Regions from separate parts of the Paraburkholderia dipogonis genome, predicted to be linked through region 2. Evidence: predicted binding sites of a transcription regulator. Region 2 holds the regulator's gene; each other region holds the start of a gene.

What was found. The regulator LexA, encoded in region 2, represses DNA repair genes until DNA is damaged. The targets are predictions, from matches to a motif close to ACTGTATNNNNATACAGT.
Region 1: ACFSNN_RS24475 (ATP-dependent helicase) is a predicted target of LexA. The motif match lies at 5,678-5,695, and genes of this name have one in related genera.
Region 3: ACFSNN_RS22505 (putative DNA modification/repair radical SAM protein) is a predicted target of LexA. The motif match lies at 3,672-3,689, and genes of this name have one in related genera.

The regions. Positions count from the first base shown of each region.
Region 1 is NZ_JBHUFR010000018.1:184,273-194,783, reverse strand. Features, by position in the region: gene ACFSNN_RS24505 (phospholipase D family protein) at 1-857, opposite strand, end outside; gene panS (ketopantoate/pantoate/pantothenate transporter PanS) at 1,180-2,139, opposite strand; gene ACFSNN_RS24495 (MATE family efflux transporter) at 2,461-3,873, opposite strand; gene ACFSNN_RS24490 (RNA-binding S4 domain-containing protein) at 4,154-4,372, opposite strand; gene ACFSNN_RS24485 (hypothetical protein) at 4,687-5,133, shown strand; gene ACFSNN_RS24480 (hypothetical protein) at 5,236-5,499, shown strand; gene ACFSNN_RS24475 (ATP-dependent helicase) at 5,737-7,881, shown strand; gene ACFSNN_RS24470 (DUF4088 family protein) at 8,051-8,827, opposite strand; gene ACFSNN_RS24465 (AzlD domain-containing protein) at 9,112-9,435, opposite strand; gene ACFSNN_RS24460 (AzlC family ABC transporter permease) at 9,432-10,193, opposite strand.
Region 2 is NZ_JBHUFR010000008.1:410,607-421,117, reverse strand. Features, by position in the region: gene ACFSNN_RS11890 (LysR family transcriptional regulator) at 1-427, shown strand, start outside; gene ACFSNN_RS11885 (hypothetical protein) at 770-1,192, shown strand; gene ACFSNN_RS11880 (ABC transporter permease) at 1,279-2,106, opposite strand; gene nodI (nodulation factor ABC transporter ATP-binding protein NodI) at 2,210-3,124, opposite strand; gene ACFSNN_RS11870 (universal stress protein) at 3,423-3,887, shown strand; gene ACFSNN_RS11865 (DUF2939 domain-containing protein) at 4,049-4,711, opposite strand; gene ACFSNN_RS11860 (hypothetical protein) at 4,818-5,162, opposite strand; gene lexA (transcriptional repressor LexA) at 5,257-5,907, opposite strand; gene ACFSNN_RS11850 (sulfate ABC transporter substrate-binding protein) at 6,221-7,261, shown strand; gene cysT (sulfate ABC transporter permease subunit CysT) at 7,403-8,305, shown strand; gene cysW (sulfate ABC transporter permease subunit CysW) at 8,302-9,321, shown strand; gene ACFSNN_RS11835 (sulfate/molybdate ABC transporter ATP-binding protein) at 9,321-10,379, shown strand; gene ACFSNN_RS11830 (CysB family HTH-type transcriptional regulator) at 10,469-10,511, shown strand, end outside.
Region 3 is NZ_JBHUFR010000016.1:517,832-528,342, forward strand. Features, by position in the region: gene ACFSNN_RS22490 (SDR family oxidoreductase) at 1-221, shown strand, start outside; gene ACFSNN_RS22495 (Ohr family peroxiredoxin) at 245-760, shown strand; gene ACFSNN_RS22500 (UdgX family uracil-DNA binding protein) at 969-2,441, opposite strand; gene ACFSNN_RS22505 (putative DNA modification/repair radical SAM protein) at 2,451-3,659, opposite strand; gene ACFSNN_RS22510 (2'-5' RNA ligase family protein) at 3,991-4,614, shown strand; gene ACFSNN_RS22515 (hypothetical protein) at 4,640-4,969, opposite strand; gene ACFSNN_RS22520 (DnaJ family domain-containing protein) at 5,181-5,582, shown strand; gene tadA (tRNA adenosine(34) deaminase TadA) at 5,669-6,319, shown strand; gene ldcA (muramoyltetrapeptide carboxypeptidase) at 6,348-7,274, shown strand; gene ACFSNN_RS22535 (GntR family transcriptional regulator) at 7,589-8,329, shown strand; gene ACFSNN_RS22540 (NCS1 family nucleobase:cation symporter-1) at 8,662-10,143, shown strand; gene ACFSNN_RS22545 (aspartate/glutamate racemase family protein) at 10,170-10,511, shown strand, end outside.

The sequences.
Region 1 (10,511 bases), on a different contig from region 2:
GCGAGCGGCGTCGCATTCAGCGGCTTGGCGTTGTACGGATCGGCGTTGGTGCGCCAGTGTTGACGCAAGTCGTCGCGCGTCTGGTCCAATTCCTTCGCGTCGAACTTCTGCTTGTTCAGCACGCGCAACGGATAAGCGATGCTGCTGTTCCAGTAGTCGTCGAAACTCGCGGAGACGTCGGCGGTGATCGGGCCGGCGGCCAGCACGTCGAGATCGCGGAATTGCAGCGTTTCGCTCGCGCTGAAGTATTCGTCGCCAAGATTGCGGCCGCCCACGATTGCGATCTGGTTGTCCGCGATCATCGCCTTGTTATGCATGCGCCGCGTGAAATGGCCGATCTGCGTGAACAGGTTGGTGGTGCGTTCGAATACGCCTTGCTGCGCGCTGCCGAACGGATTGAAGACGCGAATCTCGATGTTGTCGTGCGAGTTCAAACCCGCCATCACCCGGTCGATGTCCTTGAAGTTCAGGTCATCGACCAGCATGCGCACCCGCACGCCGTGGTCGGCCGCATAGAGCGCGGCGCCAAGCAGCAGCTTGCCGGTGGTGTCCTCGTTGGCGATGTAGTACTGCATGTCGAGGGTTTTGGTCGCGGCGCGCGCCAGCGCGATGCGCATCTGCAAGGCGTCGGTGCCGCTTGCGAGCACACGGAAACCGGACTGATCCGGATGCGCTGCTTCGAGCGGCGCGAGCGCCGCATGCAGCGGTGTTTTTTCCGTGGCGGGAAGTGCGTGGGTGACTTGACGGTCGAATGCGGTGGCGGGCGGTCTTGTCGCGCAGGCAGTCAGAAATGCTGTTGCGCAACACAGCAGGAGGAAATGTCTCGTTGTTCCCCAAGCGGACTTCCTTCCGGGTATGCCGGACGCGCACCTGCGTTGCAGTGCGGCCCGGCTTTGATCTCGATGCGACGGCACGCGTTTCCCCTAGTTTGCAGGCTTCTCATGGCGGCAGCGAGTGAGTGGCTCACGCTGTCGAGAAATGCATTCTAAGGGGAATCAGGCTGATGGGCTTTTGTTCTTGCAGATGGTCCCGGCGACGGGACATTCGCGTTGGACCACGCGCGCAGGGGGCGCTGCCGTTACGTCGTGGACGCAACGGCAGGAGCGGTTGTCGAATGCACGATCGTGCAGGACGTGCACATCGAGATCCCGAAACGGCCCGACGCGCGCGGCCTGCTTGCTAACCGCGTTCGGCGTTCAACACCTGTCCGCTATCCACATGCGTCGAACCTTTCGCGGGACGTCCTGCCCAGTGGCCGGCGAGCAGCGAGCCCGACAGGTTGTGCCACACCGAAAACAACGCGCCGGGCAAGGCCGCGATCGGCGTGAAATAGAGTTTGCCGAGCGTTGCGGCAAGGCCCGAGTTCTGCATGCCGACTTCGATCGCGAGCGTGCGGCACACGGCTTCGTCGAAACCGAGCAGACGGCCGCCCCAGTAGCCGCCGAGCAGGCCGATGCCGTTATGCAGCACCACACCCAGCATCACCACGAGGCCGACCGACGCGATGCTCTTCTGCGTGCCGCCCACCACCGCGCCGATGATCAGCACGATCGCGACCATCGAGATCAGCGGCAGGATCGGTTCGAGCTTGCGCACGACCTTGCCGAACAGATGATTGACGATCAGGCCGACCACGATCGGCAACGCGACGATTTGCAGAATGCTCATCAGCATGCCGTGCACGTCGACGGCGATCGACGCGTCCACGTAAAGACGCGTGAGCAGTGGTGTCGCAAACACGCCGACGAGCGTCGACAGCGCGCTGATCGTCACCGACAACGCGACGTCGCCGCGCGCCAGATAGATCATCACGTTCGACGCCGTGCCGCTTGCCACGCTGCCCACCAGCACCATGCCGGCGGTGAGATCGGGCGGCATGCGCAGCGCCTTGGCGATCACCCAGGCGGCGAGCGGCATGACGAGATAGTGCAGCACGATGCCTGCGATCACCGGCGCGGGACGCGTGAAGACGCGCTGGAAATCGGCCACGGAAAGGGTGACGCCCATCGCCAGCATGATGATCGTCAGCAGCGTGGTGACGTGCGGCGCGACGCCTGCGAACGAGGCGGGCGAGAAGTAAGCGGCAATCGAAACGAGCACGGCCCAGAGCGGGAAAAGACGGGTGACGCGGGCAAGCATGGCGGGTGGTCCTTGATTATGTTTTATGGCGAGAAGCGGGGTCGGTCGAGCGGCGCGCCACCGGCGGCGCGCGCTTGCGGGAGTCTGCCGCGCGAACGCGGCAAGCCTTGTCGGCGGGTGATGGGCCTTCGGGCCGCGCTGGCCTTTTTGAGGCGCGCGAATGGGTTTCGGCGTAGGGGGCGGGTGCGCGAGTCTACGCCGGAGCACGGTATTTTACCGTTCGTGGTGAATTGCTCGTGGGTCGATGGTTGCACGTGCAACCAGACGCGTAGCGTTCTACCGGGGTTGGGGCGGCGGCGTGGCGAGTGTGGGCGCGCTGCGTCAAACCGGTTTGACCGGGGACACGCCAGGCGCGGCCGGCACGCGCCGCAGGCTCAGTTTGTGAAAGCGCAGCGTCATCAGCAGCGCGACGCTGGCGAGGCCCGCGGCGAGTCCCCACCACAAGCCGCGCGCGCCGAGGCCAAAGTGAAACGCTAGCGTGTAGCCGGTCGGAAAACCGATCGCCCAGTAGCCGAAGGCGGCGGCGATCATCGGTACGCGCGTGTCTTTCAGGCCGCGCAGACAGCCGGAGCCGACCGTCTGCATGCCGTCGACGATCTGGAAGATTGCCGCCACGCCGAGCAGCGAGCTCGCGAGCTTGACCGTGGCCGCGTTGGCCGGATCGTCGAGATGCAGATAGAGGCCGACGATCCAGTGCGGCGCGGCGATCAGCACGAGGCCCGACAGCGTCATGAAAGCGACGCCGAGCGCGAGCGCGACGAAACCCGCGTGGCGCGCGGCGAGCGGCTGGCCGGCGCCGGACCAGAAGCCGACGCGCACATTGGCCGCCTGGCCGATCGCCAGCGGCACCATGAAAGCCACCGAGGCGACGTTCAGCGCGATCTGATGCGCGGCCAGTTGCGACTCGCCGAGCAGGCCGACCATCAGGCCGGTGGCGAGAAAGAGCGTGGACTCGACGCCGTAGGTGATTGCGACCGGCCAGCCGATGCCGAACAGTTCGCCCATCAGCGGCACGTTCGGCCGCGTGGCGACGACGAAATGGCGATAACGCGGGCGCAAATGCAGCAGCGCCATCAACACGAGCGCGCTGAGCCAGACGGTGATCGAAGTCGCGGCCGCCGAGCCGAGAAAACCGAGCCGCGGCAGACCGTAGACGCCGTGGATCAGGCCGTAATTGAGAAAACCGTTCACGCCGACGCTCACTAGCGACACCCACAAAAGCCGTTTGGCTGCGCCGATCGCCGGCAGAAACGATCGCATCAGGCCGACCCCGATCAGGCTGCCGAGCGAGCCCCAGCGCAGCACCGCCGAATATTCGCCGACGTTGTGCGCGAGCAGCGCGGGTTCGCCGAACGCGAGCAGGATCGGCGTGGCGAACGAGAGCAGGAAGAACGCGGGCACCGACAGCAGCACGGACAGCACGAGACCCGTCCAGTAGATGTGCGGCACGCGGCCTTCGTCCTGCGCGCCGCGCGCGTGCGACACGCTCACGCTGACGGAGGTCAGCACGCCTTGCAGCAGCGTGACCACCACGAAAAACAGATTCGCGCCCAGGCCGCCGGCGGCGAGCGCGTCGGGGCCGAGCGAGCCGAGCAGGATCGTGTCGGTGACGCCCATCGCCATTTGCGAGAGCTGCGCGATGGCGAGCGGCGCGGCGAGGCGCGCGGTGTCCGCCGCGTGGCGGGTCAGGGTTGGCGGCCGGGAGGCCACACGGGTGATGCCGGATTGAGTCATGGAGCGCCTGGCGGCGGAAGTGGCGACAGCGCGACGGCGGGCGCGACGTGCGCGCGAGCGGAGGCGAGGGCGGCGGCTCGATGAGCCTCGGCGAACGCTCGAGGCAGCCGCCGGCCGGGTGTGTCAGCCGATTGTTGGTTTGTTGAAACTGACAGCTTATTGCTTAGGCGCGGCGATGTCGATGGAATCGGCACAATTTTGGTGCGCCCGTTCCTCCGAGTTTTCGGACTGCGGATCGTGCTTCAGTCCGTGCGTTAGTCCCGTGAATCAGCCAGTTGAGTCAGGCCTCGTGGACCGCAATCCGCGTATCGCCTAACAGCACGACCTGACCCGCGCGGATCTTGCAGGTTTTACGCGTCTCGACCCGGCCGTCGACGGTGACTGCGCCGTCCGCGACCATCATTTTTGCCGAGCCGCCGCTGTCCGCCAGCCCCGTTATCTTCAGGAGATTGTGCAGTTCGACGTAGTCGCCGGTGAGCGTGAAATCGAGGTTGGGCATGGCGTTTGCGCCTCCAGGCAAAGGGTTCGCATCATAAGCCAGAAGCTTGCCCTGGATGAAGTTCGCGGTGTGCGCCGCCGTCGTGTGAGTATCTGCAAGCAGATGTTATGCGTTTGTCAGAAAGTGAAACGTTCCGTAACGATGGTCGTAAAACCCAATCTTCACTCGTAAAGTGCAGGTCAGTAGGGAAAGCCTGCTGGATTTTTATCTGGCAGCGAGCAGACCGGCGAGGCACGCAGAGCGCGCTCATGCGGGCTCGAATGCGCAGCGCCAGACAGGTCGCCCGCGTCACAACAACTTGGAGAGGATTAGCCATGACCCAGATTCGTACGCTTCTGATCGGTACCGCCCTGACGGCCCTTGCTTCGACCGCCGCGTTCGCACAGACCGCGCAACCGGCAGCGGGTACGGAAGGCCAGCCGCAGGTTCAGATGCAAGGCAATGACGCGGCGCCCGCGGCGCAGGGCGTGCAGCCGGTGACGCCGGCGCCGACGCGTCTGACGGCATCGGGCTCGACCGACCCGCTGGTGCAGAAGCGCGACGCTAACGCGAAGGCTAACGCCGAATATCGCGCGTCGAAGAAGGCATCCAAGGCGGAGTTGAAGGATCAGCAGAAGGCCGCCAAGGTCCAGTACAAGGAGCAGGTGCGCGACGCCAAGATCAATCAGAAGGCGGATAAGCAGACCGCCAACAACGAAATGAAGATGAACATGCAAGGCCAGACGGGCGACCAGTCGGACGGCACCGACGTCAAGCATTAAGGCCGGGTTTTGAGCAGGCGGGGTGGCGGTTCGGTTAGCCGCCGCGGCCCTCGCTTTACCGGACTTTCGGGTCCGGGCATTTCGATTCAAGGGAGGTATCGCATGAGCATCGCCCATTCCACGAAGACCACGCTTGTTGCCGCGTTGATCGCGGGTTGCCTGTCGTCGGCTGCATTCGCGCAGGCTAGCGACCCGGCTATGGCGCCGGTTACGCATGCCGACAAGAAGGCAGCCAAGGAACAGTCGAAGGCGGACAAGAAGGCTGCGGTCGCGCAGGCCAAGGCCGACAAGAAAAAGACCGATGCCCAGGCCGACGCCGACAAGGCCAGCGCCGACGCAAATGTCAAGGACGCGAAGAAGCAATAGCAGGCTTCGCGGCAGCGGCTGACGCGGGGCGCGTGAGCGTCCCGACGTTGTGCCTGCGAAAAATGGCTCGTGTGCATTCGTGCGACGGGCCATTTTTTTGTGCTCCTGTTCGCTCGCACGACAGGCGGGAAAACGTGGACAGCGCATCCTGCTAAAAAAGGGGCGCTTGTCGGCGCCGGTTGTATGGATATACAGTATGCGTCGCCACTCTGAATCCATCCAACGCCCAAATCGATCGTGCTCTCCGTCGCCGAATCCGCACCGTCCCCGACGCCCTCCGCGCCCGACCCCGCCGCCTGGCTGGCGAAGCTCAACGACGCCCAGCGCGAAGCCGTCGACTACGGCGCCGACACGCCCACCGCGCCGCCCGGCGCGTTGCTGGTGATTGCAGGCGCCGGCTCCGGCAAGACCAATACGCTCGCGCACCGGGTCGCCAATCTGGTGGTGAAGGGCGCCGATCCGCGCCGCATCCTGCTGCTGACCTTTTCGCGCCGCGCGGCGCTCGAAATGACCCGTCGCGTCACGCGCATCGCCGGCGCGGCGCTCGGTTCGCGAGCCGCGCTCGCGCAGGGGCTGACGTGGTCCGGCACGTTTCATAGCGTCGGCGCGCGGCTGTTGCGCGAATACGCGGATCTGATCGGTCTTGCGCCGGCCTTCACAATCAACGACCGCGAGGATTCCGCCGATCTCATGAACCTCGTGCGGCACGAGCTCGGCCTGTCGGCGAAAGAGCGGCGTTTCCCGGCCAAAGGCACGTGCTTTGCCATTTACTCGCGCGTCGTGAACACCGGCGCGTCGCTCGGCCAGGTGCTGGACAAAGCATTCCCGTGGTGCCGTGAATGGGAGGCCGATCTGCGCATGCTGTTCGCGTCTTACGTCGAAGCGAAGCAGAAGCAGAGCGTGCTCGACTACGACGATCTGCTGCTTTACTGGTCGCACATGGCCGCCGAGCCGGGCATCGCCGCCGATCTGTCCGGACGGTTCGATCACGTGCTGGTCGACGAGTACCAGGACACCAACCGTCTGCAGGCGTCGATCCTGCTCGCATTGAAGCCGGACGGCCGTGGCCTCACCGTGGTCGGCGACGACGCCCAGTCCATCTATTCGTTTCGCGGCGCGACCGTGCGCAATATTCTCGATTTCCCCGCGCATTTCGATCCGCCGGCCAAACAGGTCACGCTCGAGCGCAATTACCGCTCGAGCGCGCCGATCCTGGCGGCGTCGAACGCGGTGATCGAGCTGGCCAGCGAGCGCTACACGAAGAATCTGTGGACCGACAAGGCGTCGGCGCAGCGCCCGCGCCTCGTGACGGTCGCCGACGAGGCGGATCAGGCTCGCTACATCGTCGAGCAGGTGCTGGAAGCGCGCGAGCAGGGCATGACGCTGAAGTCGCAGGCGGTGTTGTTCCGCGCCGCGCACCACAGCGCGGCGCTGGAGATCGAACTGACCCGGCGCAACATTCCGTTCGTGAAGTTCGGCGGCCTGAAGTTTCTCGACTCGGTGCACGTGAAAGACGTGCTTGCCGTGTTGCGCTGGGCGGAAAATCCGCGTGATCGCGTGGCCGGCTTTCGTGTCGTGCAGTTGCTGCCGGGCGCGGGGCCGGCCACCGCGGCCAGGGTGCTCGACGAGGTCGTCGCGCGCGCGGGCAGCGGCAACCCCGCCGACACCGCCGGCGGCGCGCTGGCCGCCTTCACCGCGCCGGCTCGGGCGCAGGAAGACTGGCATCCGTTCGTCAAGCTGATGTCGAGCGTCTACGGGCGCGAGACGCCATGGCCCGCCGAGTTCGAAATGGTGCGCCGCTGGTATGAGCCGCATCTCGAACGCAATCACGAAGACTCGACCATCCGTCACGCGGACGTGTTGCAGATGGAGAGTATCGCGGGCACGTATGCATCGCGTGAACGGTTTCTGACCGAGTTGACGCTCGACCCGCCCGACGCCACCAGCGACGAATCCGGCGTGGCGCTGATCGACGAGGACTACCTGATCCTGTCCACCATCCATTCGGCGAAGGGCCAGGAGTGGCGCAACGTGTTCGTGCTGAACGGCGTGGACGGCTGCATTCCGTCCGATCTCGGCACCGGCAGCGAAGAGGAGATCGACGAGGAGCGCCGTCTGCTCTATGTGGCGATGACGCGCGCCAAGGAGGACCTGCATATCGTCGTGCCGCAGCGCTTTTACGTGCACAACCAGACGCATATGGGCGATCGTCACGTGTGGGCATCGCGCACGCGCTTCATTCCCGCGCATCTGATGCCGTTGTTCGATGCCTATGCATGGCCGCGCGTCCCGGTGCCGAGCGCGCCGACGGCGGCCGGTCTGGCCGCGGCGGCGCAGGCGAAGATCGAGATCGGCGCGAAACTCAGGAAGATGTGGGATTGAGAGTGGCGGCGCGCTCCTGTGCGTGACAGCCGAGACGCGATTCACGCCCACCGAAACGACGTGGCTAGATCGCCGGCCCAGTCCGTTGTTCTGCGCAATGTCTCTCGAGCGGGAACGGTTGCCGCTGTCGGCCACCGGACTCAGTGACGGATTCCGAAGCTCTTCCGCCTCAGCGCGGCTGCGACTGCCGCTGCTGCTGTTGCTGCGGCGCCGGACGCGGCGGCACGAAGAAATTGCGCAGCCAGGCCGCCATCCGCGAAAACACGTCGTATGGCTCTTCCACGAAAATTTCCGGCTTGAGCAGGCGCAGGAACTCCATGATCTGCTGCGCTTCCTGCTTCTGGAACGAGCCGTGTGAAATACCCAGCCGCAGCAGCCCGCGCAGTTCGCCCAGCTTCTCGCGAGCCGTGCTGCCCACGCTCGTTTCGCACGCCACCTTGGCCTCGTAGACGCGCTGACGCAGCGATTCCACCAGCCGCCACGCGGGCGTCTGCATGACTTCCTCGAGCGCCTGAATATCCTGCGCCGCGCTCTTGATCTGCGCGGCAAGCGGGTCGATCAACGCGGCGTCGCCTTCCGCTTCCTTGACGATCGCCGCCGCCCAGTCGCGGCACTGCTTGGCGAGTTCCTCCGGCGTCCATTCCGAGCGGGCGGCGAAGCCGAAGCCGAACTCGCCCGCCTGCCGCATCAGAATCGCGACGACATCCGGAAACTCCTTGTCCAAAGTGCGTTTGGCCCACGCGTATTGGCCGCCCTGCAACATCCGCTGAACCGCGTGTTCGGTCAGCGGCACCATATTGTCGAGCAGCTTGGCGCGCAAAAAATCCTCAAACGACGGCGTCGCGAACTGCGGATCGAGCTTCAGCGATACCCGCAGAAAAGCGTCGAAATCCTTGCGCAGCGTCGCGATGGTCTCGTCTTTGAGCGTGAGGGTGATTTGACCCATGTGTTATCCCGTTTGGTCCTGCCGCGCGGCCTCGCCACACCGCCCGGCCGCGCGGGCCTTGGCAGACGCGGCGTTCGACGCCGGCGCGCTTGATTCCTGCCTGATGCCGCATCACCAGCGGGACGTATCCCGACGAGCGGACCTCGACTGCATAACGGCGGATCGGGGGGAAACTTAAGGGAGTGCGGGGCAGGGGCGCCCGCTTTAGAGGGAAGCATCGCCCGGCTTGCGCAGACATGGTGCGAGCCGGGCGACGCTGTCGCGGCCTTGAAAGCAGTGCGCGTCTATTTCAGCACGACGCATTGCCAGACAAAAAACACCGTCAGCCCGACGGCGATGGTCAGCAGCGGCCGCCGTGTCAACGCGCTGACGAGCACCGCGGCCAATGCGCCGACCAGCTGGGGATTGCGCCAGGTCAACTCGGCGTCGCCGCCGTGCGGTGCAACCGCCATCGGCACGATGATCGCGGTCAGCACGGTGACTGGCACGAAGCCGAGCGCGGTGCGCACCAGCGGCGGAAACACCAGCCGGTCGCCGAGCACGAAGACGGCGGCGCGGATCACCCACGTGATCGCCGCCATGCCGAGAATCAGAACGACGTAGTTCATTGCGATGCCTCCGCGGTTTTGCCGTTGCCGCGCAAATTGGGCCGCGACGTCGTCAGCAGCACGCCGATCGCCACGCCCGCGAACACCGCGCCGAGCAAACCGAGCTTGTACGGCCACGCCTGCCAGAAGAAGGCCAGCATGCCCGAGGTGACGGCCGCCGCGATGTAGCGCAGCGCGACGAGTTGCGGCACGACGATCGCGATGAATGTGGCGACCATGGCGAAATCGAGGCCGAGCGATTGCAGGCCCGGGAAAGCCGCGCCAAACAGCAGGCCGGCCGCGGTCCAGAGCTGCCAGTTCAGGTACATGGCCAAGCCGGCGCCGAAGAAGTAATGCGGCCCGATCGTGCCGGGCTCCCGATGCCGGTAGTGTTCCCACGCGACGGCGAAGACTTCGTCGGTGAGCAGCGCGCCGAGCACCCAGCGCCAGCGTGCCGGCAGATGCGCGACGTGCGGGGCGAGCGTGGCGCTGTACAGCACGTGGCGCAGATTGACGACGAGCGTGGTCGCCCAGACGACGGCAAAACTCGCGTGTCCGGCAATCAGGCCGAGCGCGATGAACTGCGCGGAGCCCGCGAACACGACGAGCGACATCAACTGGCCGTGCCATAGATGCAACGGGCCGGACGCGACGAGAGTGCCGAATATGACGCCGAAAGGCGCCGCGCCGACCATCATCGGGATGATGTCGCGCGCGCCTGCGGTGAGTTCTTTGAAATGGCTTGGGCCCGTGGGCCCGTCTGCGGTGGAATGGGTCAATCTAGCCTCCTTGGTTCGGGAAGCATAGCGGCGGTGGCCGGGCGGGGCTTGTACGTTCTTGCGGATGGGCAATGGTTCGATGCGGAGGCGGCGCGCGCCAGGCCGTGTCATGACATGCGGCCGGAATGAGCAAATGACATGGCATGCGCAGGTCGCCGGTAATGTGGATGTTGGCGTCGTGTCCGGCGGCTGGGTTGATCGGGGCCGCGCCGCGCCGGAGGCAGCCGCTCGCGTATTTGCGAGCACATGGGATGGCCGAGGCGGTCGAGCGGGATAGGCCGTAGGCAAAGTTCGCATTTGCGTCGTGTCGCGCGGCTG
Region 2 (10,511 bases):
CGCGAAGGTGTCGCTCGCCGACTTGCAGCGCTATCCGCTCGTGCTGCCCGAGCCCGGCACGACGATTCGTCAGTTGATCGACATTACCTGCGCGCTCGAAGGCGTCTTGCTCGAACCCGAGCTCACCTGCAACAATAGCGGCGCCATGTACCGCTACGCGCAGAAGTCCGGCGCGATCATGTTCACGGGTCTGCTGTCCGTGCGTGACCGATACGCCGGCGACGGTTTCGTCGTGATGCCGCTGACGCATCCGCAGATGCGCCAGCGCAGCATCCAGGTGCAGACCATGGCGGGGCGTGAACTGCCGCAGTCGGTAAGGGCGTTCCGGGATCATCTGATCGCGGAAATCGCGGGTGCGAAGCCGGCGGATGCGACGGCCTCGAAGACCTCTAAGGCCGCTCGAAAGCGCGGCACAAGCACGCGCTGACAAAGGCAATGCATGCGAAGTCCATTCGGCATCCAGGCGGCAAGACGATGTTTGCGGCCGGCCATGCACGGCGAGACAACCCAGCGGCACGCGTGCGTTAGCGATCCGTCCGCCGCGAATCGAAAGGCAAATGTCCCAGCCGGATCGCGAATCACGACCTAAACTGTGGTGGACGGGGCGGGCTGAAGGCGCGGACTGCACGGCCGGCAATGCTGCAGTGCACGCGCCGATGGAAGTCCTGTTGAGGACACCAATGGTAGGATTCAGCCCGAAAAATGGGGAGCGGCGCGCGCTCTAAATCGCGCGCCGTCCACAACAGAGCGATAGGACTCAGGACATCGAATGGCGCAACAAAAAACAAACCCAAAACTTGAGCAGGCGCTGACGCGCGGGGACCTGGCGATCCGTCAGGCGAATTCGGCGCGGGCCACGGCATTGCTGCGCGCGTTGGGCAAGATGATCGTGGACGCGTCGGCGACGATCGGCGTGGAAGCCTTCACGCTGATCCCCGACGGCGACAAGATCTACGATCCGGCCGACGGGCTGTGGCCGCAGGAACTGCAGGTCTCGCTCGATGGTCCCGTCGAAGAAGCCGATCCGGACGAAGTGCGCACGGTACGCCTGATCTCCGACGATCCGGGCACGGTGTTCCGCGTCGAGTGGCAGCGCGCCGACGGCAAGATCGGGCGCCAGGACGGCGGCCCGTTCGCCACGGTGGCGTTTATCTCGGACGTGGACATTCCGTGGACGGATGACGAGGACTGAGCGAGCCCGGCTCGCGGCAGGCGCTGATGTTTCGTCGAGTGTGGCGATCAGCGCCTGTGGTCCGTCATGGTTGACGGCAGGGGAACCTACTTCATCATCCGGCGGCGAAACAGAATCGCCGACACGATAAATCCGCCGAGCGCATACGCGGCCAGCACGGCCACATGCAACAGCGCATTATCGACGGTCCGACCCAGCATGGCCGGCCGCATCAAGTCGACGGCGTGCGCCAGCGGGAGCAACTGCGTGGCGCCTCGCGCCACGGCAGGCAGTTGCGAGACCGGAAAGAACACGCCGGATAGCAACAGCATCGGCGTCAACACCAGTGTCTGGTAAAACATGAAGAAGTCGTACGAAGGCGCGAGCGCCGTCACGACCATCGCGATGCTCGCGAACGCGAGCCCGGTCAGCACGATGACCGGCAACGCCAGCAGCATCGACGGAAAATTCGCGTAGCCCAGAGCGCCCGCCACCAGCATGATCGCCGCGCCTGAAAGCACTGACTTGCTGGCCGCCCAGATCACCTCGCCGAGCACGATGTCGCCGAGCGTGAGCGGCGTATGCATGATCGCTTCCCAGGTGCGCTGCACGTGCATGCGCGAGAAGCCCGAATACATCGACTCGAAACTCGCCGACATCATCACGCTCGAGGCCACCGTGCCCGCCGCGAGAAACGCGATATACGACACGCCGTCGACATGGCCGACCATCAGCCCCAGCCCGAAGCCGAGGCCGAACAGATAGATCATCGGATCGGCCAGGTTGCCGAACATCGAGGCGATCGCGAGTTTCTTCCACACCAGATAGTTGCGGCGCCACACGGCGATCCAGTTCGTCGCGTTCGCGGGAAAGGCGGCGAAGGCTTCCTGTTTCGATGGCGTATCGCCCGGGGTTTCGTAAGTGCGTGCGTCCATTGCGTGTCTCGTGCGTGTCCTTGCGTCATCCTGCATGGTTTCTGTCAGGGCGTCGTTGTCGCTGCAGCGCGTTGCGTGCGATGCCGGTCTCGACCGATGCCCTTTAATCCTGCATCTCGCGGCCCGTGAGCCGCAGGAACACATCCTCCAGATTCGCCGGTCGATGCAGATAGCGCAGATCCGCGCGCTGCTTGAGCCGCGCGTGCACCGGCTGCGCGTCGTTGACATAGCAGAACAGCGTCTCGCCGCTGATCTCGGTGCGCTCGACGAGCGGCGCCAGTTCATCGCGCAACGCCGCCGGGTCGGGTCCGAAGATCTCGATCACATCGCAACCGATCTCGGACGCGATCAACGCGCTCGGTGCGCCTTCGGCGATCTTGCGCCCTTCTTCGATCACGCACAGCCGGTGGCAGAGGCGTTCGGCTTCTTCCATGAAGTGGGTGGTCAGCAAAATGGTCTTGCCGCGCGCGAGCAGCGAGCGCAGCCGCTCCCAGATCAGATGCCGCGCCTGCGGATCGAGGCCGGTGGTCGGTTCGTCCATGATCAGCACATCGGGATCGTTGACGAGCGCACGCGCCAGCGTGAGGCGCCGCTTCATGCCGCCGGACAGCTCGCTCACGCGCGCATCCGCCTTGCTTTCCAGACGCGCGAATTCGAGCAGCGACGGCACCATGGCGCGGCATTGCGCGGCGCTCAGACCGAAGTAGCGGCCGAACACCAGCAGGTTCTCACGCACCGTGAAGTCGGGATCGAGATTGTCGAACTGCGGCACCACGCCGACGCGCGCCCGTGCCACGCGCGCGCGGCCGGGGATCGGCTCGCCGCACAGACGGATCGTGCCCGCATCGGGCGCCGCGATGCCGAGCAGCATGCGCAGCGTGGTGGTCTTGCCCGCGCCGTTCGGGCCGAGCAGGCCAAAGCACTCGCCGGCGTTGACATGAAACGACAGTCCATCGACGACCGTTTTTTCGCCGTAGCTTTTTTTGACCTGATGAAATTCGATGGCGGCTTCGGGCATGGATCGAACAAGTCTCCAGGGAAAGGCGTGAATGACGTGAGTGGGCCGGGGAGGCGGCCTATTCTAGGACATCGGCGCGGCACTGTTGGTTTGCACCGACAATCCGAAGCGGGTTTCTTGCACTGCGGCATCGGCCTGCGGAGACTGTCCGGACGGCTCGCGCACCTGTTTAAGGTGCGATTAGAGGGCGGTCAAGGGCGCTCAGCGCACAGTTAGCGTTTTCCATCCCTTGCAACCTGAATTGCGGCGCACCATGATTAATTGAGAATCGCGCGTCCCGCGCGAAGGGAGAAAAATCATGGCGAGCTACCAGAAAATCCTGCTGTGCTACGACGGCTCGCGCGAAGGCCGCAAAGCACTACGTTGCGGCGCCGACCTGGCGTTGGATCTGAAAGCGGAAACGCATTTGCTGTCGGTGGTCGATATGCGTTCGAGCATTGCGCAAAGCGCGGGCCTGCTGACCGATGTGGCCTGCGGCAGTTTCGAAAAGACCGCGCGCGATATTCTGCAGGAAGGCGTGGACTGGCTCACGGAACGAGGCGTAACCGCACAGGGGCATTTCGCATTCGGCCATCCGATCGATGAGATCGCCAACCTCGCCAATGAACTGCACGTCGACCTGGTGGTGGTCGGCCACCGCTGCCGCACGGGTTTGTCACGATGGTGGATGGGTGCGGGCAATACGCCGCTGCTCGACCGTGTCTCGTGCAGCATTCTGGTGGCGTGTTCTTCGGCGCAGGAGCAGCAGCAAGCGGCGGCTTGAGGCGCATGTCGGTCGCCGAGGGCGGGTGGTCGACTGGCGGCCGGGTACCCCCCGGCCGCACCTGCCTCGTAGCCTCGACGTCATAACGAAGTCGCTGCACGACTCGCTGAACAATTGGCGCGACCAAAGGATCCGCGCCAAACAAAGCCGACCGGCCGCGATCACTCGTTCAGGTTGACCGCTGCCAGCTTCCACGTGAATACACCTTCGCGCTGAAAGATCGCCGAGTAACGCGCATCGCCGGCGCCATGTTGGTACGTGACGACGAACTCGTTGAGGCCGCGATAGCCCGCCGTGGTTTGCGGCGGTTGCGGAGGCGTGGCGTCGGCGTTTCCATTCGCCGCGCTGCCGGCAGGCGGCGGAACCGGTGCGGCTGCTGTCGCGGCGGCATCCGGCGAATTGTTCGCGGCCGGCGGCGCGGGCGGCCGCTCACCCGGATCGCCGCGCGGCGGCATGCCGTTCAGCAAGGCCGCCACGCCGTCAGGTGTGGCGTACGCATCCACAAGCGGACCGATCAATGCGACGCCGATCATTGCGCCAATGGCGGCCAATGGATTGCCGTTGCTATGGGCGCCAAGCCGGCGTGTTAGCAGGCCGGCGACCTGTTCCTTCAGGCTCTCACGCAACGCAGGGAAGTCGACGTACTGATTGACCGTTTGCGCGTCGCGCGCGTCGGCCGCGCGTTTGAGATTGTTCAGCGCGATGTACGGTGACGCATAAGCAAACCCCAGTGCGGCGATCACAACGATCACGACTAGCGTGACGATCAGCGGCTTTGTGGCGCTGCCTCTGCTGCCGCGTTGGGTACGTTTCGGAACTGCCATCGAGTGGGACTCTCCATCAGGTGTGATCTAACGTGGACCGCGGCCACGCGAAAACGATCCCACGCAATGCAATCTCTCGCCGTCCCGTTATAGACCCGCCAGCACCTCAAGACTCGAACACCGCGCCGTGCACGTTGGCTTCATCGGCGATGCAGCGGTCGATCATGCGGCAAACCGCGTCCATTGTGCCGACCATGATGAGACGCGACGGCCCGTGATAGACCCGCACCGGTGCGCGACGCGCCGGCTCGGCCGTGTTCAAACCCGAATTCAACGACACGCGGGCAAACGCCGGCAAGGAAGACGGCAAACTCGACGCAGCCTCGGGCGAGTCGAACAGCGACGGCGTGCTGAGCGTGGCCGCCTCGATCAATGAGCAAGGCACCAGCTTGCGAAGATGACGCAGACGACCGAACTGACGAAAGGGCAGCAGGCGGGCAAGACGTTCCATGAGACTCTCCAGACGATGCGACATTGATGCGACGCTAATGCAACATTAATGCGACATTGACGCGGCTTTTTATTCTGTCGAACGGGCAGGCGGGTTAGAACTCGCCGGGGCGGATCAGCCCCACGGCGATGCCCTCCAGCGCGAATTCCGCACTGCCGGTTTCAACGAAGATGTTTTCGTAGTCGGGGTTCTCGGCGATCAGTTCGAGCCCGTTCGGCCGGCGCTTCAGGCGCTTGACCGTGACGTCGTCGCCGAGCCGGGCAATGATGATCTGGCCGTCTTTCGCTTCGCTGCGCTTTTGCACCGCGAGCAGGTCGCCGTCGAAGATGCCCGCGTCGCGCATGGACAGCCCGCGCACCTTCAGCAGGTAATCCGGCTTGCTCGAGAACAGCGCCGGGTCGCAGGCGTAGTGCTGCGAGATATGTTCCTGCGCGAGGATCGGGCTGCCAGCGGCGACGCGCCCGATCAGCGGCAGCGACAATTGCATGATGCTGGCGTGCGGCAGGGTGAACTGGTGCGGCGAATCTTCCGGACCGGCTAGCAGGCGAATGCCGCGCGATGCGCCGGCCGCGAGTTCGATCACGCCCTTGCGAGCGAGCGCGCGCAGATGTTCTTCTGCCGAGTTGGCCGAGCTGAAACCCAGTTCGGCGGCGATCTCCGCGCGGGTGGGCGGAAAGCCGGTGCGTTCGATAGCCCTGCGGATCAGATCGAAAACCTGCTGCTGTCGTGCGGTGAGTTTGGTCATGGCGCCACTGTATGTATGAACAGGTGACTGTATTTTTATACAGTATTCGGCGCAATTCAAGCTTTACTTTAAGTTCGTGGCGAAGGGTGGCGCTCCAGCGCCGTCGCGCGACGCTCGAACATCCGTTTTCGCGCCGCAACGCCTTATCCAGCTGTCATTACCACTTTTGCGTATTAAAAAATGAAGAAACATTATTTTTAATGATGAAAGCCCTTCGATAGACTGGCCTCCAGTTGGCGCTCATGTGCACGTGACCGCGACGTAAAAGAACACCACACGCTGTTTCAGCGGACACAACGCGGAGAAAGTCGATATGAATCACCAACGCACGGGGCTGGCAGGCAGGACGAAACAACTCATCGCGGCGCTCGCGTTGGGCACGGCGGGCACGCTCGGCGTGATGGCGCAGGCGCACGCCGCCGACACGACGCTGCTGAACGTGTCCTACGACCCGACGCGCGAGTTGTATCAGGACGTCAACCAGGCGTTCGGCAAGGAGTGGAAAGCGAAGACGGGCGAGACGATCACCTTCAAGCAGTCGCACGGCGGCTCCGGCGCGCAGGCGCGCTCGGTGCTCGACGGCCTGCAAGCCGACGTGGTGACGCTGGCGCTCGCCTACGACATCGACGCACTCGCTAACAAGGGTCTGCTCGACAAGGGCTGGCAGAAGCGCCTGCCGGACAACGCCTCGCCGTACACGTCGACGATCGTGTTTCTGGTGCGCAAGGGCAACCCGAAGCACATCAAGGACTGGGACGATTTGACCAAGCCGGGTGTGTCGATCGTGACGCCGAATCCGAAGACCTCGGGCGGCGCGCGCTGGAACTACCTCGCGGCCTGGGCATATGCCGAGCATCAACCGGGCGGCAATGATCAGAAGGCCAAGGAATTCGTCGGCAAGCTGTACAAGAATGCCGGCGTGCTGGATTCCGGCGCGCGCGGCGCGACCACCAGCTTCGTGCAACGCGGTATCGGCGACGTGCTGATCGCGTGGGAAAACGAAGCCTTCCTGTCGCTGAAGGAATTCGGAGCGGAGAAGTTCGAGATCGTGGTGCCGTCGGTGAGCATTCTGGCGGAGCCGCCGGTCGCGGTGGTGGACAAGGTGGTCGACAAGCATGGCACGCGCAAGCTCGCCGAAGCGTATCTGAACTTTCTGTATAGCGAGCAAGGCCAGGAGATCGCGGCGAAGAACTTCTACCGTCCGCGTTCGAACAAGGTGCCGGCCGAGCTGACCGCCAAGTTTCCGAAGCTGAAGCTCTACACGGTGGACGATTCGTTCGGCGGCTGGACCAACGCGCAGAAGACGCACTTTGCCGACGGCGGCGTGTTCGATTCGATCTATCAACCGCAGTAACACGTCCGCTGCAGGAATTGGCAAAAGCATAGGCGAAACGACGCGGCGATGCGTCTCCCGAGCGCGCCCCATGCGGCGCGCTTTTGGCCGCCAGGGCCCGGCGGCCGGCAACACGAGCATCAACCTGAACGAGTAACGAGCATGACGACGTTGACCTTCCGAAAACCGAGCGCGTTGCCCGGTTTTGGCCTGACACTCGGCATCACGGTGGCTTATCTGAGCCTCGTGGTGCTGATCCCGCTTGCGGCGACCTTTCTCAAAACCGCTACGCTCGACTGGAGCCAGTTCGTGCGCGCGGTCAGCTCGCCGCGCGTGCTCGCGTCATATCGGCTGACATTTTTTTCCGCGCTCGGCGGCGCGCTGATCAACGCGGTGTTCGGCTTTCTGGTCGCCTGGGTGCTGGTGCGCTACACGTTTCCGTTCAAGCGCATCGTCGATGCCGTGGTCGATCTGCCGTTCGCGCTGCCCACCTCGGTCGCCGGCATTTCGCTCGCGGCCGTGTATGCGGGCAACGGCTGGATCGGACAGTTCCTCGAACCGCTCGGCCTGAAGATCGCGTTTACGCCGGCGGGTGTGCTGGTCGCGCTGACGTTCATCGGTTTGCCGTTCGTCGTGCGCACGGTGCAGCCGGTGCTCGAAGAGTTCGAACGTGAGCAGGAAGAAGCGGCGGCGTGCCTCGGCGCCTCGCGCTGGCTGACGTTTCGCCGTGTGGTGTTGCCGGCGGTGTTTCCGGCTCTGCTGACGGGCTTCGCGCTGGCGTTCGCCCGCGCGCTCGGCGAATACGGCTCGGTGATCTTCATCGCCGGCAATGTGCCGATGAAGTCGGAAATCACGTCGCTCCTCATCATCACCAAGCTCGAGCAATACGACTACGCGGGCGCGACGGCCATCGCGGTCGTGATGCTGGTCGTGTCGTTCCTGATGCTGCTCTTCATCAATACCCTGCAGTGGTTTTTGCAACGACGCACGAGCCGTGGCGGCGCGGGCCCGGTGCCTGCCGCCGCGAGTGTCGCGGCGATCGGCGCCGGCGGAGGTGCGCAATGAGCCGCGATTCCGTGAAGAATGCCGGCTCGGCAGCAGCCGTAGCCGTGGCGCCGCGCGCGCCGCTGAACATTGCGCGCCGGCCCGATCCGGTCACCGAGCCGCTTGTCGTGCGCTGGATTCTGACCGGCGTCGCGCTGCTGTTTCTCGCGCTGTTTCTGGTCGTGCCGCTTGCCGCCGTGTTCTATCAGGCGTTGAACAAGGGGCTTGCTTTCTACCTGGAATCGCTCGCCGATCCGGACGCGCTCTCGGCGATCAAGCTCACCGTGATCACCGCCGCGATCGCGGTGCCGCTGAACCTCGTGTTCGGCCTTGCGGCTTCGTGGTGTATCGCCAAATTCGAGTTTCGCGGCAAGGCGCTGCTGACCACGCTGATCGATCTGCCGTTCTCGGTGTCGCCGGTGATCTCGGGCTTGATCTATGTGTTGATGTTCGGCGCGCAGGGCTGGTTCGGCCCGTGGCTGCAGGATCACAACGTGCAGATCATTTTCGCGGTGCCGGGCATCGTGATGGCGACGATCTTCGTCACGTTCCCGTTCGTCGCGCGTGAACTGATTCCGTTGATGCAGGCACAAGGCAACGACGAAGAAGAAGCCGCGCACGTGCTCGGCGCGTCGGGTTGGCAGATTTTCCGCCGCGTCACGCTGCCCAACGTGAAATGGGGCTTGCTGTACGGCGTGATTCTTTGTAATGCGCGGGCGATGGGCGAGTTCGGCGCGGTGTCGGTGGTGTCGGGACATATTCGCGGCCAGACCGACACGATGCCGCTGCACGTCGAAATTCTCTACAACGAATACAACTTCTCGGCGGCGTTCGCCGTGGCGTCGGTGCTGGCGCTGCTCGCACTCGTGACGCTCGGCCTGAAGCTGCTCGCCGAGCGTCATATGTCGGCGGAACTATCGGCCGCGCGCGACGTGCCCGCGTACGCCGGTCCCGTCACGCCGCCGGCGACCACGTCGCACGCAACCGCGGCTACGCATGCATCGCAGCAACACCCGCTCAAGCAAGGAGAGCTGTAATGGGTATCACCGTTCGTAACCTGCAGAAGCGCTTCGGCGATTTCGTCGCGCTCGATAACGTCTCGCTCGACTTTCCGCCGGGTGAACTGGTTGCGCTGCTCGGGCCGTCGGGTTGCGGCAAAACGACCTTGCTGCGCGTGATCGCGGGACTCGAATACGCGGACGGCGGCCAGGTCGTGCTGCAAGGCCAGGACGTAGCGACGGTCGGCGCGCGCGAGCGGGAAGTGGGCTTCGTGTTCCAGCATTACGCGCTGTTCCGCCATATGACGGTGTTCGAGAACGTGGCGTTCGGCTTGCGCGTGAAGCCGCGCAAGGAGCGTCCTTCTGAAGCGGTGATCCGCGAAAAGGTGCATGAACTGCTCAAGCTCGTGCAACTCGACTGGCTCGCGCAACGCTATCCGTCGGAACTGTCGGGCGGCCAGCGGCAACGTATCGCGCTCGCGCGCGCGTTGGCCGTCGAACCGAAAGTGCTGCTGCTCGACGAACCGTTCGGCGCGCTCGATGCGAAGGTGCGCAAGGAACTGCGCAGCTGGCTGCGGCGCCTGCACGACGATCTGCATATCTCGACGATTTTCGTCACGCACGATCAGGAAGAAGCGCTCGAAGTGGCCGACCGCATCGTCGTGCTCAATCGCGGGCACGTGGAGCAGGTGGGCAGTCCGCAGGACGTGTACGACCATCCGCAGACCTCGTTCGTCTACGAGTTTCTCGGCGCGGCGAACCGTCTGCACGGCAACGTCGACGCGAGCGGTTTCGTCGTGGACGGCGCGGCGCTGCCGGTTTCCATCAAGGCCGATTTCAGCGGCCCGGCGTTCGCCTATGTGCGTCCGCACGATCTGCAGTTGTATCCGCAGGCGTCGGGCCATCGCGAGGGGATTGTCGTCGACGTGCAGCGTGTCGTGACGCTGGGCGGCTCGGTGCGGGTCGAACTCGCGGGCCGCGAGGGCAACCTGCTCGAAGCCGAACTCGACCGTGAAGCGTGGCGCGATCTGCAGCTTTCCATCGGCGACGGCGTGACGGCGGTGCCGCGTGCATTGCGTGTTTTTCCCGCGCAGTGAGCGCAGTCGGACGCGCACCGACAGCGACACGACCCGGCGTTTCAATACAACTCAAATAACCTAACTCTGGCAAAACCGGAGACATCACGATGAATTTTCAGCAATTGCGCTTTGTGCGCGAAGCCGTGCGTC
Region 3 (10,511 bases), on a different contig from region 2:
ACGGCATCGCGGAGATCGCGGGCCCGGAACGCGTTCGGCTTGCCGGCATGGTGCAGCGTTTCCTCCTTGCGACTCACGATTCGCGCAAGATCGTCGAAGACCCGCAAGCCCGCTACTTCGGCGCAAAGCTGCAGGACGACACGCTCGTGCCGGGAGCAAATCCGCGTCTGGGCGCGCTGAACTTCGAGGCGTGGTTCGCCCAGACCCAGGCCGCGAAGTAAGCCACGAGCCGCCGAGGCGTGCCATGACCCGCTTGCGTCCACCGCCGCTGACACTGCTCGACAAGTATCACGGGCGAGATCCCCAAACGCTGTATTCGACCACCGTCACCGTAACAGGCGGCGACACGGGTCACGGTCGCGCGTCAGGCATCGCCCGTTCCGACGACGGCAATCTCGTCGTCCACTTGCGATTGCCGCAGGCACTGGGCGGGCCTGGCGGCGGCACGAATCCGGAGCAGCTATTCGCGGCCGGTTACGCGGCCTGCTTTCATGGCGCGCTGAGCCTGCTTGCGGCACGGGCGAGCATTCCGATTCCCGGTGCCTCGGTGCAAGTCACCGTCGATTTTGGCCGCGACCCGGTGGACGGTCTGTTCATCCTGACCGCGGAGACCCATATCCGTCTGCCCGGTGTCGAACGGGTCGTCGCCGAGGAACTGGTTCGCAACACCGAACGGTTTTGCCCTTATACGAAGATGGCGCGGCAGGGAATCGGGAATGTCGTCGCGCTGGTGAAGGAGGACGATACTGCGGAGCCGTAGCGTCGCGTGAGTCTTCGTTGTGAGCCGATTTTGGTTGACGGGGATTTGTTGATTTGTTGACCCGGACGGTTCGATAGATCGAATGACCTGAAGTAGCCATGCGCATTTGTTTCCAGATACAACGCCCGCTTGACCTGGCAACGTTCCAGCAGGAATGGATTCAGCGGTCTAACAGCGCGGAAGAGGGCGTTGCGGCGTCATCTGTCGTTCACTGCTGTTTCTTTGTGGTCGGTGTGGCGGATTCGGCCAGCTCACGCGCCCGGATAAGCGCGTTGCTGATTTCGGCCAATACTCTGTCGCGGTCCGCATCGGTTTGCTGCCGTAACGCGAACGACGGATGATAGGTGGCGATGCCCCAGCCGTCTGCCACCCTGAACGGTGCGTCGAGACGGTCTCTCAGGCTGACCTTCTCGTGCAGCAAGGCGGTGAGCGCGGTAGCGCCAAGCGTGACGATCACCGCCGGGCGCACTGTGTGCAGCTCCCTTTCGAGCCAGTAAGAACACGCTTCGATCTCACGCTGTCCCGGCGTCTTGTGCAACCTGCGCTTGCCGCGCGGTTCCCATTTGAAATGCTTCACCGCGTTGGTCAGATAAACCTGCTCGCGCGACAGGCCGGCGCGCGTGATCGCGGTCTCCAGTAATTGCCCCGCCGGCCCGACGAACGGCTGACCACTCAGATCCTCCTGGTCGCCGGGTTGCTCGCCGATCAGCATGATGCGCGCGTCGCTCGGCCCTGAACTCCCGACCGCTTGCGTCGCATGGCGCCACAGGTCGCAGCGCCGGCAGGTATCGAGCGACGAGGGTTGCTCGCGGGCCGGTTGCGCCATGTCCGCTTCGACCGGAATGGTTTTGCCGCCCAGCGCGCCGACGCCGCTCGCCTGCGCCACGCGGCGCGCGCCGCTTTTCGCTTCACTGATCATGGCGGGGATGAGATGACCCTCCGGCAAGCCTTTCCAGAAGCGTACCGGCATGTGCTGTTCGAGCGCCGCTTCGTTCAGCCGCGCCGGATTGAACGTGCTGCGGTAGTAGGCGAGCCATAGCGCCTCGGCTTCGTCCGCGCTATCGCAACGATGTTCGCCGGGCAACGCGTGGCGCTGCTCCAGATGCAGTTGCTCGCCGTCCCAGAAAGCCGCGCCGCGCGGCGTGGTGATCATCCAGGTCGCGCGTCCCATGCGTTGCGAGAAGTGTTCCGCGGCCCACGCCAGCACATCATGCTCGGGCTCGTACCAGGCGAGATATTCGGGTGTCCGCGCCGTCGATGCCGACGCCTGCGCCTGCTTGCGAAACCGCACGTAAGCGATCATGTCGTGCTTGGCGCGCCGCACGCTTTTGGCCATGCGATAGAGGCGTGCACCATCTTCGTCCGCCGGCGAGGCGACCGCGCGATCGCCATGGTGCCAGCGCCACAAGACCTTGTACAAAAACGCCCAGCGCTGTGATTCGCGGAACAGCGCGGCATCTTGCAAGAGCGCCGCCAGCTCCTTCGAAACACGCACGGCGGTGGAGCGAGGCTCCGCATCCTCGGACGTCGTGCCATAGTCGAACAGCGCCTGCCCTTGCGGTGACTCACGTTCCTGCTTGACGCGCCATTCAATCGCCTCCGGTGCCAGGCCTCCGGCTAGAGCGCCGAGCGATGCGGCGCGCCAGGCGACGAAATGGTCTTCGATAACAATGGAACGCATGGCGACGTTTCACAACAACGCCAGTTGCACCGGCGGCGCCAACACCCGGCGCAAGCGGGCCGACGACGTGTCATGCAGCGCCGCGCGATAGTCTTGCGTCACGACGAACGGCTTGATCTTTTCCAGCGGACAACGCAGCCGCACGAGATCCTCGTAGCGCACGCGGCGCGAACGCCGTAACTCGACCAGGCGTTTCGCATTGCGCATGCCGATGCCCGGCACGCGCGCGATCATGCGCAGCGGCGCGCGGTTCAGGTCGACTGGAAACTGGTCGCGATGCGCCAACGCCCACGCAAGCTTCGGGTCGATGTCGAGCGACAGGTTGCCGGGTTGTTCGAACAGTTCGTCCGCGCTGAAGCCGTAGCCGCGCATCAGGAAATCGGCCTGATACAGCCGGTGTTCGCGTAACAACGGCGGCGCTTGAGCGGGCAATGCGGATGGGCTGTCGGGAATCGGGCTGAAGGCGGAGTAGTAGACGCGCTTGAGCTTGTACGCTCCGTAGAGCGTAGCGGCGGTCTGCAAGATCGTGCTGTCGTTCGTCTGATCCGCGCCGACGATCATCTGCGTGCTCTGGCCCGCGGGCGTGAATTTCGGCGCCTTGGCGTCGCTATGCGCTTCTTCCTGCGCAAGGCGGATCGAGCCCATGGCGAGCTTGATGGTGCGGACGTTCTTTTCCGGCGCGAGCCGCGCGAGGCTGCTGTCCGTAGGCAGTTCGATGTTCACGCTCAAACGGTCGGCATGACGCCCGGCTTGCGCAATCAACTGCGGATCGGCATCGGGAATCGTCTTCAGATGAACATAGCCGCGAAACTGATGATCCTCGCGCAGCGACTGCGCGACGCGCACGAGCTGTTCCATCGTGTAGTTGGACGACCGAATGATTCCGGAACTCAGAAACAGTCCGTCGATGTAATTGCGCCGGTAGAAATCCAGCGTCAGCTCGACGACTTCCTCGGGCGTGAAGCGCGCGCGCGGCACGTTGCTCGAGCGCCGGTTGACGCAATACTGGCAGTCATACAAACAGAAATTGGTGAGCAGGATCTTCAACAGCGAGACGCAACGCCCGTCCGGCGTGAAACTGTGGCAAATACCCGCGCCGGTGCTGGCGCCCAGACCGGCAATGCCGCGCGAGCCGCGTTTGGGCGCGCCGCTGCTTGCGCATGACGCGTCGTACTTCGCGGCGTCGGCCAATACTTCCAGCTTTTTGAGCAGTTCCACGTTGCCACCGATACTGTATGAATGTACAGTATCGTACGTGGAGAGACGTGACTGCAAGCGGTTTTTTTAATGGGTAAGCGGGCGTTGGCTTCGGGGGCGCATCCGGCGAACGAGCGGGGCGCAAGCGCTGCAGCGGAAATGGGCGCGTGCGGGATTGCGCTGCATTTTTTGCTTGTAATGCGGCGCTATCTCAAGAGTAACGACCGGTTTGATAAAAGGCGATTGTGGAACCTCGCACAGTCGGGCGGTCTGCATAGATCAGATACGCGGGTGAGCCCGCACAATGAACGGAGATTCATCGACATGCCGGCTTTATCCGGTCAGGAACGCCATGCCTGAACAACTCTGGCTGCCTGGTCTTGAGGCGCCGCCAACGCTAACAGACGGCCTGTTCTTCGCCGTCTTTCCCGATGCGACCACAGCGGCCGGCATCTCGAAGCTCGCGCAAAAGCTTTGCGGCGAGACGCGCTCGCGGAGCAAGCCGCTTGCTGCGGGCCGTCTACATGTGACCTTGCATCACCTGGGAAATTTCGCGGGTGGTTTGCCGCAAGAGCGAGTCGATGCGGCGATGCAGGCGGCCGCGTCGATCGGAATGGAGCCGTTTAGCGTCGAATTCGACACGGCGGTCAGCTTTGCGTCGAAACCGCGACCGGGACCGCTGGTGCTGGGTGGAGGCGAGGGCGTCGCTGGCCTGCACGTGCTGCACGACGCCTTGGGCCGTGCGCTGCAAAGCGCCGGCTTTGGGGACCGCGCGGTTTCATCCGCGGCGCACTACACGCCGCATGTCACGCTAGCGTACGGGGTGCCGTGGGGCGCGGCACGTCCCGTCGAGCCGGTTTGCTGGAACGTGCGTGAGTTTGCGTTGATGCACAGTTTGCTCGGGCGTACGCGGCATGTCGCGTTGGCTCGCTGGACTTTGGCTGGCGCCGAATCATCGCGCGCGTTGTCTGGGTGAGGGCGGCGTGTCGAAGGACGGCGAGCTAGAACCGCATGCCGGTCGCGCAACCGCCTGCAAAGCCGCCACCGCTTCCGCCCGCGCCACCGCAGAACACGCCACAACCGGATAGCGCGAGCGTTATGGTGATGGCGGCCAGCGTCGCGCGTAGCCACCGTTTTGGAATGCGTTCGCCTGCATGCACGAGGCCCACGGCGGGATGCGGATCGATGCGGGCGTCGAAAGCGGTGACGGCGTGGTTGCGGCTTGAATTGATCATTCGGAGTTTCATAACGTTGGTGGCGTTGGTGGCGTTGGTGGCGTTGGTGGCGTTGGTGGCGTTGGTGAGCGACGAGCGAAGGCGCGGGAGCATCATTCGATGAAAGTGTTTTGTCAGGTTTTGTCGCAGAACAGAGGTCGACACGCAGAGCGGCGAAAACCCGGCCGCGAATCGCTGAGGCTAGCGCTCGACTGTCTGTCCTCAAATACGCGGAATCTGAAAACGTAGGAGGTTTCGTCGGTTCGAGAAGCGGAACGATCGTGCGCGCCCTGATAGAATGCTTGGGCCGCAACGTAGTGGATTGCAGATGAGATTGCTTGATGCATTAGTCGAACAGCGTATTGCCGCCGCCGCCGCGCGAGGCGAATTCGACGAGTTACCGGGCGCGGGCGCGCCGCTGTCCCTGGACGACGATGCTCTGGTCCCCCAGGAAGTGCGCGTCGCCAACCGGATTTTGAAGAATGCGGGCTTTGTGCCGCCCGCTGTCGAGCAGTTGCGCGCGTTGCGCGACCTGCAAGCGGAGTTGAATGCCGTGAGCGACCGGGCTACCCGTTGCCGTCTCCAGGCGCGCATGCTGGCGCTCGATATGGCACTTGAATCGTTGCGTGGCGGTCCGCTGGTTCTGCCGCGCGAATACTGCCGGCGCATTGCCGAGCGCCTATCCGAGCGCGCGGGCAACCTTGATACGGCAGACGCGGGTTCGCAGTGAGCGAGCCGCTTGCCCACTCCACCGTACCGGACTCAGACTCTGGCGAGTCTCACGCCGCGCTGAATGCGCTGGGTTCCCAACGCTCAGTGAGCAGCGTCGCTGATGAATTGGCGGCGACCGATTTGAGCGCCGCCGCCGCCTCGGCGGGTTCAGATCTCGCCCTTGGCAAACCGCCCGCATCTTGCACCGTCCCCGAAGTCTCGGAGCGCGATCGCCGTTTCATGGCGCTCGCGCAAGCCGCCGCCGAAGAAGCGCGCGCCGCCGGCGAAGTGCCCGTTGGCGCGGTCCTCGTGCGCGGCGAAGAAGTCATTGCAACCGGTTTCAATCATCCGATCGGCGGGCACGACCCGTCGGCGCATGCGGAAATGGCCGCGTTGCGCGCTGCGGCGCAAGCCGTCGAGAACTACCGTTTGCCGGGCTGCGAACTTTATGTGACGCTCGAGCCGTGCCTGATGTGTGCCGGCGCGATCATGCATGCGCGCATCGCGCGAGTCGTGTTCGGGGCGCGCGATCCGAAAACTGGCGCGTGCGGCAGCGTGGTCGACGCCTTCGCGAATCCGCAGTTGAATCATCACACCACGGTGATCGGCGGCGTGCTCGAAAACGAATGTGGCGCCGCGCTCAAATCGTTCTTTGCCGAACGGCGGCGCGCGAGCCGCGAAGCACGCGCGGCGGCACGCGCCGACGCAGCCGGCGTGCCGGGCAGCATCGAACCGGGCCCGGCCGGGTCGCTCTAAAACAACAACGTCCAACAAGGTCTTGCCAATGACCGTCCATCGCACCATCCAACTGATTGCGCCGTCCGGGTATCCGCATGATCCCGAGGTGCTGCATCGCGCGTTGCAGCGCTTCCATATGCAGGGGCATCGCGTGGAGGGCGTGGAAACGACGAAGCGTCGCTACCAGCGCTTCGCCGGCACCGATGGCGAGCGCGCGGCCGATCTGAACCGGCTCGCCGATCCGTCGCGTAAGTTGCCGGACATCGTGCTGGCCGTGCGCGGCGGCTATGGCGCGGTGCGCATCCTGCACGGACTCGACTACGATGGATTGCAACGGCGGCTGACCGATCAGCCGATCGCGCTGGTCGGTCACAGCGATTTCACCGCGATCCAGCTTGCGCTGCTGGCACGCGCGGGCGTGAAGACTTTCGGCGGCCCGATGGTGATGAGCGACTTCGGAGCGGAAGATCTGAGCGAATTCACCATGCAACACTTCTGGTCGGCGGTGACGAAGCCGACCATGACGATCTCGAACAACACGCCGCAAGCGCAGCCGGTCGACGTCTCGGGCATGTTGTGGGGCGGCAATCTGGCGGTGCTGACGTCGCTGATCGGCACGCCGTACATGCCGCCGGTGCAGGGCGGCATCCTGTTTGTCGAGGACGTCAACGAGCAAGCGTTTCGCATCGAGCGGATGATCTATCAGTTGCACCTGTCCGGCATTCTTGCGCAGCAGCAGGCGCTGGTGCTGGGCGATTTCTCGGGCGCCAAACCCTATGAATACGACAATGGCTACGACCTGCACGCAATGATCGAGCAGGTGAGGTCGGTGATCGGCATTCCGGTCGTCAGCGGGCTGCAATTCGGGCATGTCCGCAACATGCTGACGCTGCCGGTGGGCGCTGACGCGCATCTCGTCGCCGACACACATGGGTTCAAACTAAGCTTGTCGGGCTATCCTTACCTCGCCTGAACTGGCGGAGCAAGGAGGCGGGCGGCTGTCCGTCTTCTTTTTGCCCTTTACAACGCAACTAACGGTCAGTTTTTGTGACGTACTTGCCAGCGGAAGGATCGTGAAGGTCCCCCGATTTTGTTGACAAAACAAGCCGCCAATAGACGGCCGCTGCCTCACTTAATTAAACTCTTGCCGAGACAGCACAGGCCACACGCGCCATGCGAGCGGTATATCAGTTAAGGCTCACCCCGAAGATTGTCGAAATTCATGGCAAAAATTGTTGACAATTTTTATGTCCATCCTATGATGACCAACATACCGAGACGAACATCATGTCCGACACAGACTCCGCCGCCGCGAATAGTTCGAAACCCGAAGCAATCACCGAGCGCATCCGCGCGGCGATCCTCGAGCATCGGCTCGCGCCGGGCGCCAAGTTGACAGAAGCCCAGTTGTGCGAAGTATTCGGTGTGAAGCGCGGCCCGATCCGGCAGGCGCTGGCGCAGTTGGCCACCGACCACCTCGTCGATCTCGAACCGAATCGCGGGGCGTTCGTGGCAAGTCCGTCGCTGCAAGAAGTGCACGAAGTGTTCGAGATGCGCCGCATCATCGAGCTTGCGGTGGTCGAAAAGATCTGCAGCGGCCACGGCATGCGGCGGTTGAAGAGCATCGGCAGCATGATCGGCCGGGAACGCAAAGCGTTCGAAACACGTGATTTTCCGGCGTGGATTCGTCTATCGGGCGAGTTTCACACCGAGTTGGCGGGACTCACGGGCAACGCCGTGTTATGCGACTGCCTGAACGGACTGGTGGCGCGCTCCACGCTAATTTCCGCGCTGTACGAGTCGCTCGGACGCAGCCCATGCTCGTTCGAGGACCACGAAGCGATTCTCGCCGCGCTCGACGCCGGCGATGCCAAAGAGGCGGCGGCATTGATGTCGCGCCATTTGCAAAGCGTCGAGTTGAAGATGCTGGACCGCCCCGCACGTGGCGCGGCCGATCTGCATGAAGTGTTCGGCGCTTTCAACGGTGCAGCCAGAGATTCATCGAAGACCAAGTCCGCGCCAGGCTGAGGCACGCGGCCGGCGTGCGCCCGTTGCCGGTGCGCGCCGCACTGAATTGAACTGAACGAATCAAGCGTTGCAAGGCGGCTCGGCGCGAGCGCTGCCGGCTTGTGCACGCCTGTCCGCCGCCGGGCGACGGACCTCGGGTAATAACGCATCGCCGGACTTCGCGGCTGCTGGCGGTGCGATAACCACAAGTACTTCAAGTACGGAGACATCCGCGGCACGGCCGGACAGACGCGCCAGGACCCTCGATTCAGACGGACGAGGAGGCGCGAATGGCATGGCCGATGCAACGTCCTTCGATTCGCTATCGACGGTCCCTATTCCAAGGAGGAATCATGGCTCAGTTCAGTGCAGCGCCCGGCAATCCCGCAATTTCCACTTATGCAGACGACGGCGCATCCAGCGAACCGTCCATGCCCGCAGGCTACAGCGACCGCCTCTACAACGAAGACCTCGCGCCGTTACGGCATCAAACCTGGGGCGCGTACAACATCTTTGCTTTCTGGATGTCGGACGTGCACAGCGTCGGCGGCTACGTATTCGCGGGCAGTCTGTTCGCGCTCGGCCTGACGAGCTGGCAGGTGCTGATCGCGCTGCTGGTCGGCATCACGATCGTCAACCTGTTGTGCAACCTGATCGCCAAGCCGAGCCAGGCGAACGGCGTGCCGTATCCGGTGGCGTGCCGCGCGACCTTCGGCGTGCTCGGCGCTAATATTCCCGCGGTGATTCGCGGCCTGATCGCGGTCGCGTGGTACGGCATCCAGACTTATCTGGCGTCGAGCGCGCTGGTGATCGTCGTGTTGAAGTTCGTCCCACAATTACTGCCTTACGCCGACGTTCATCACCACGGCTTCCTCGGGCTTTCGACGCTCGGCTGGACCGGTTTCATGCTGCTGTGGGTTTTGCAGGCGCTCGTGTTCTGGCACGGCATGGAGACCATCAAGAAGTTCATCGACTTCGCCGGCCCCGCCGTCTATGTGGTGATGTTCATTCTCGCGGGCTACATGGTGTATCGCGCAGGGTGGCGCAACATCGGCATCAACCTGGGCGGCGTCAAATATCACGGCATGCAGGTCGTGCCGGTGATGATCACGGCGATCTCGCTGGTGGTGTCGTACTTCTCCGGACCGATGCTGAATTTCGGTGACTTCTCGCGCTACGGCAAGAGCTTCCGCAGCGTGCAGCGCGGCAACTTCTGGGGCCTGCCGGTCAACTTTCTGGCCTTCTCGCTGGTGACGGTGATCACGACCGCGGCCACGCTGCCGGTGTTCGGTGAACTGATCACCGACCCGGTCGAAACCGTCGGCCGTATCGACTATCCGACCGCGGTGATTCTCGGCGCGCTGACTTTCACGATCGCGACTATCGGCATCAACATCGTCGCGAATTTCGTTTCGCCGGCTTTCGACTTTTCCAACGTTGCGCCGCGCCTCATTAGCTGGCGCATGGGCGGCATGCTCGCGGCAGTGGCGTCGATTTTCATCACGCCGTGGAATCTGTTCAACAACCCGGCCGTGATCCACTACACGCTCGACGTGCTCGGCAGTTTCATCGGACCGTTGTACGGTGTCCTGATCGTCGACTACTTCCTCGTGAAGCGTCAGAAGATCGTTCTCGACGATCTGTACACCGTTTCGCCGACGGGTTCTTACTGGTATCGCAACGGCGTCAACTACCGGGCGGTCGCCGCGTTGCTGCCGGCTGCCGTGATCGCGGTAGTCTGCGTGATGGTGCCCGCGCTCGACGGCATGGCGAATTTCTCGTGGTTTATCGGCGCAGGCCTCGCTGCGTTGTTCTATCGTGTTCTTGCACGCTGAATTTTGCGGACGCAACAGGAGTCGATATGCGTATCAAACTGATCAATCCGAACACGACCCAGCGCATGACGGACGCAATGGGCCGCTGCGCGCGCGACGTCGCCGCGCCGGGCACCGAAGTCATCGCGGTGAATCCGACCATGGGACCACCGTCGATCGAAGGCTATTACGATGAAGCGCTCGCCACGCCGGGCTTGCTCGCCGAAGTCGCCGCCGGTGAGCGCGAAGGCTGCGACGGCTACGTGATCGCCTGCTTCGGCGACCCAGGCCTGTACGCAGCGCGCGAGCTGGCGCGTGGCCCGGTGATCGGCATTGCCGAGGCGGCGATGCACGCGGCCAGCGTGCTGGCGCCGGGCTTCTCGGTGGTG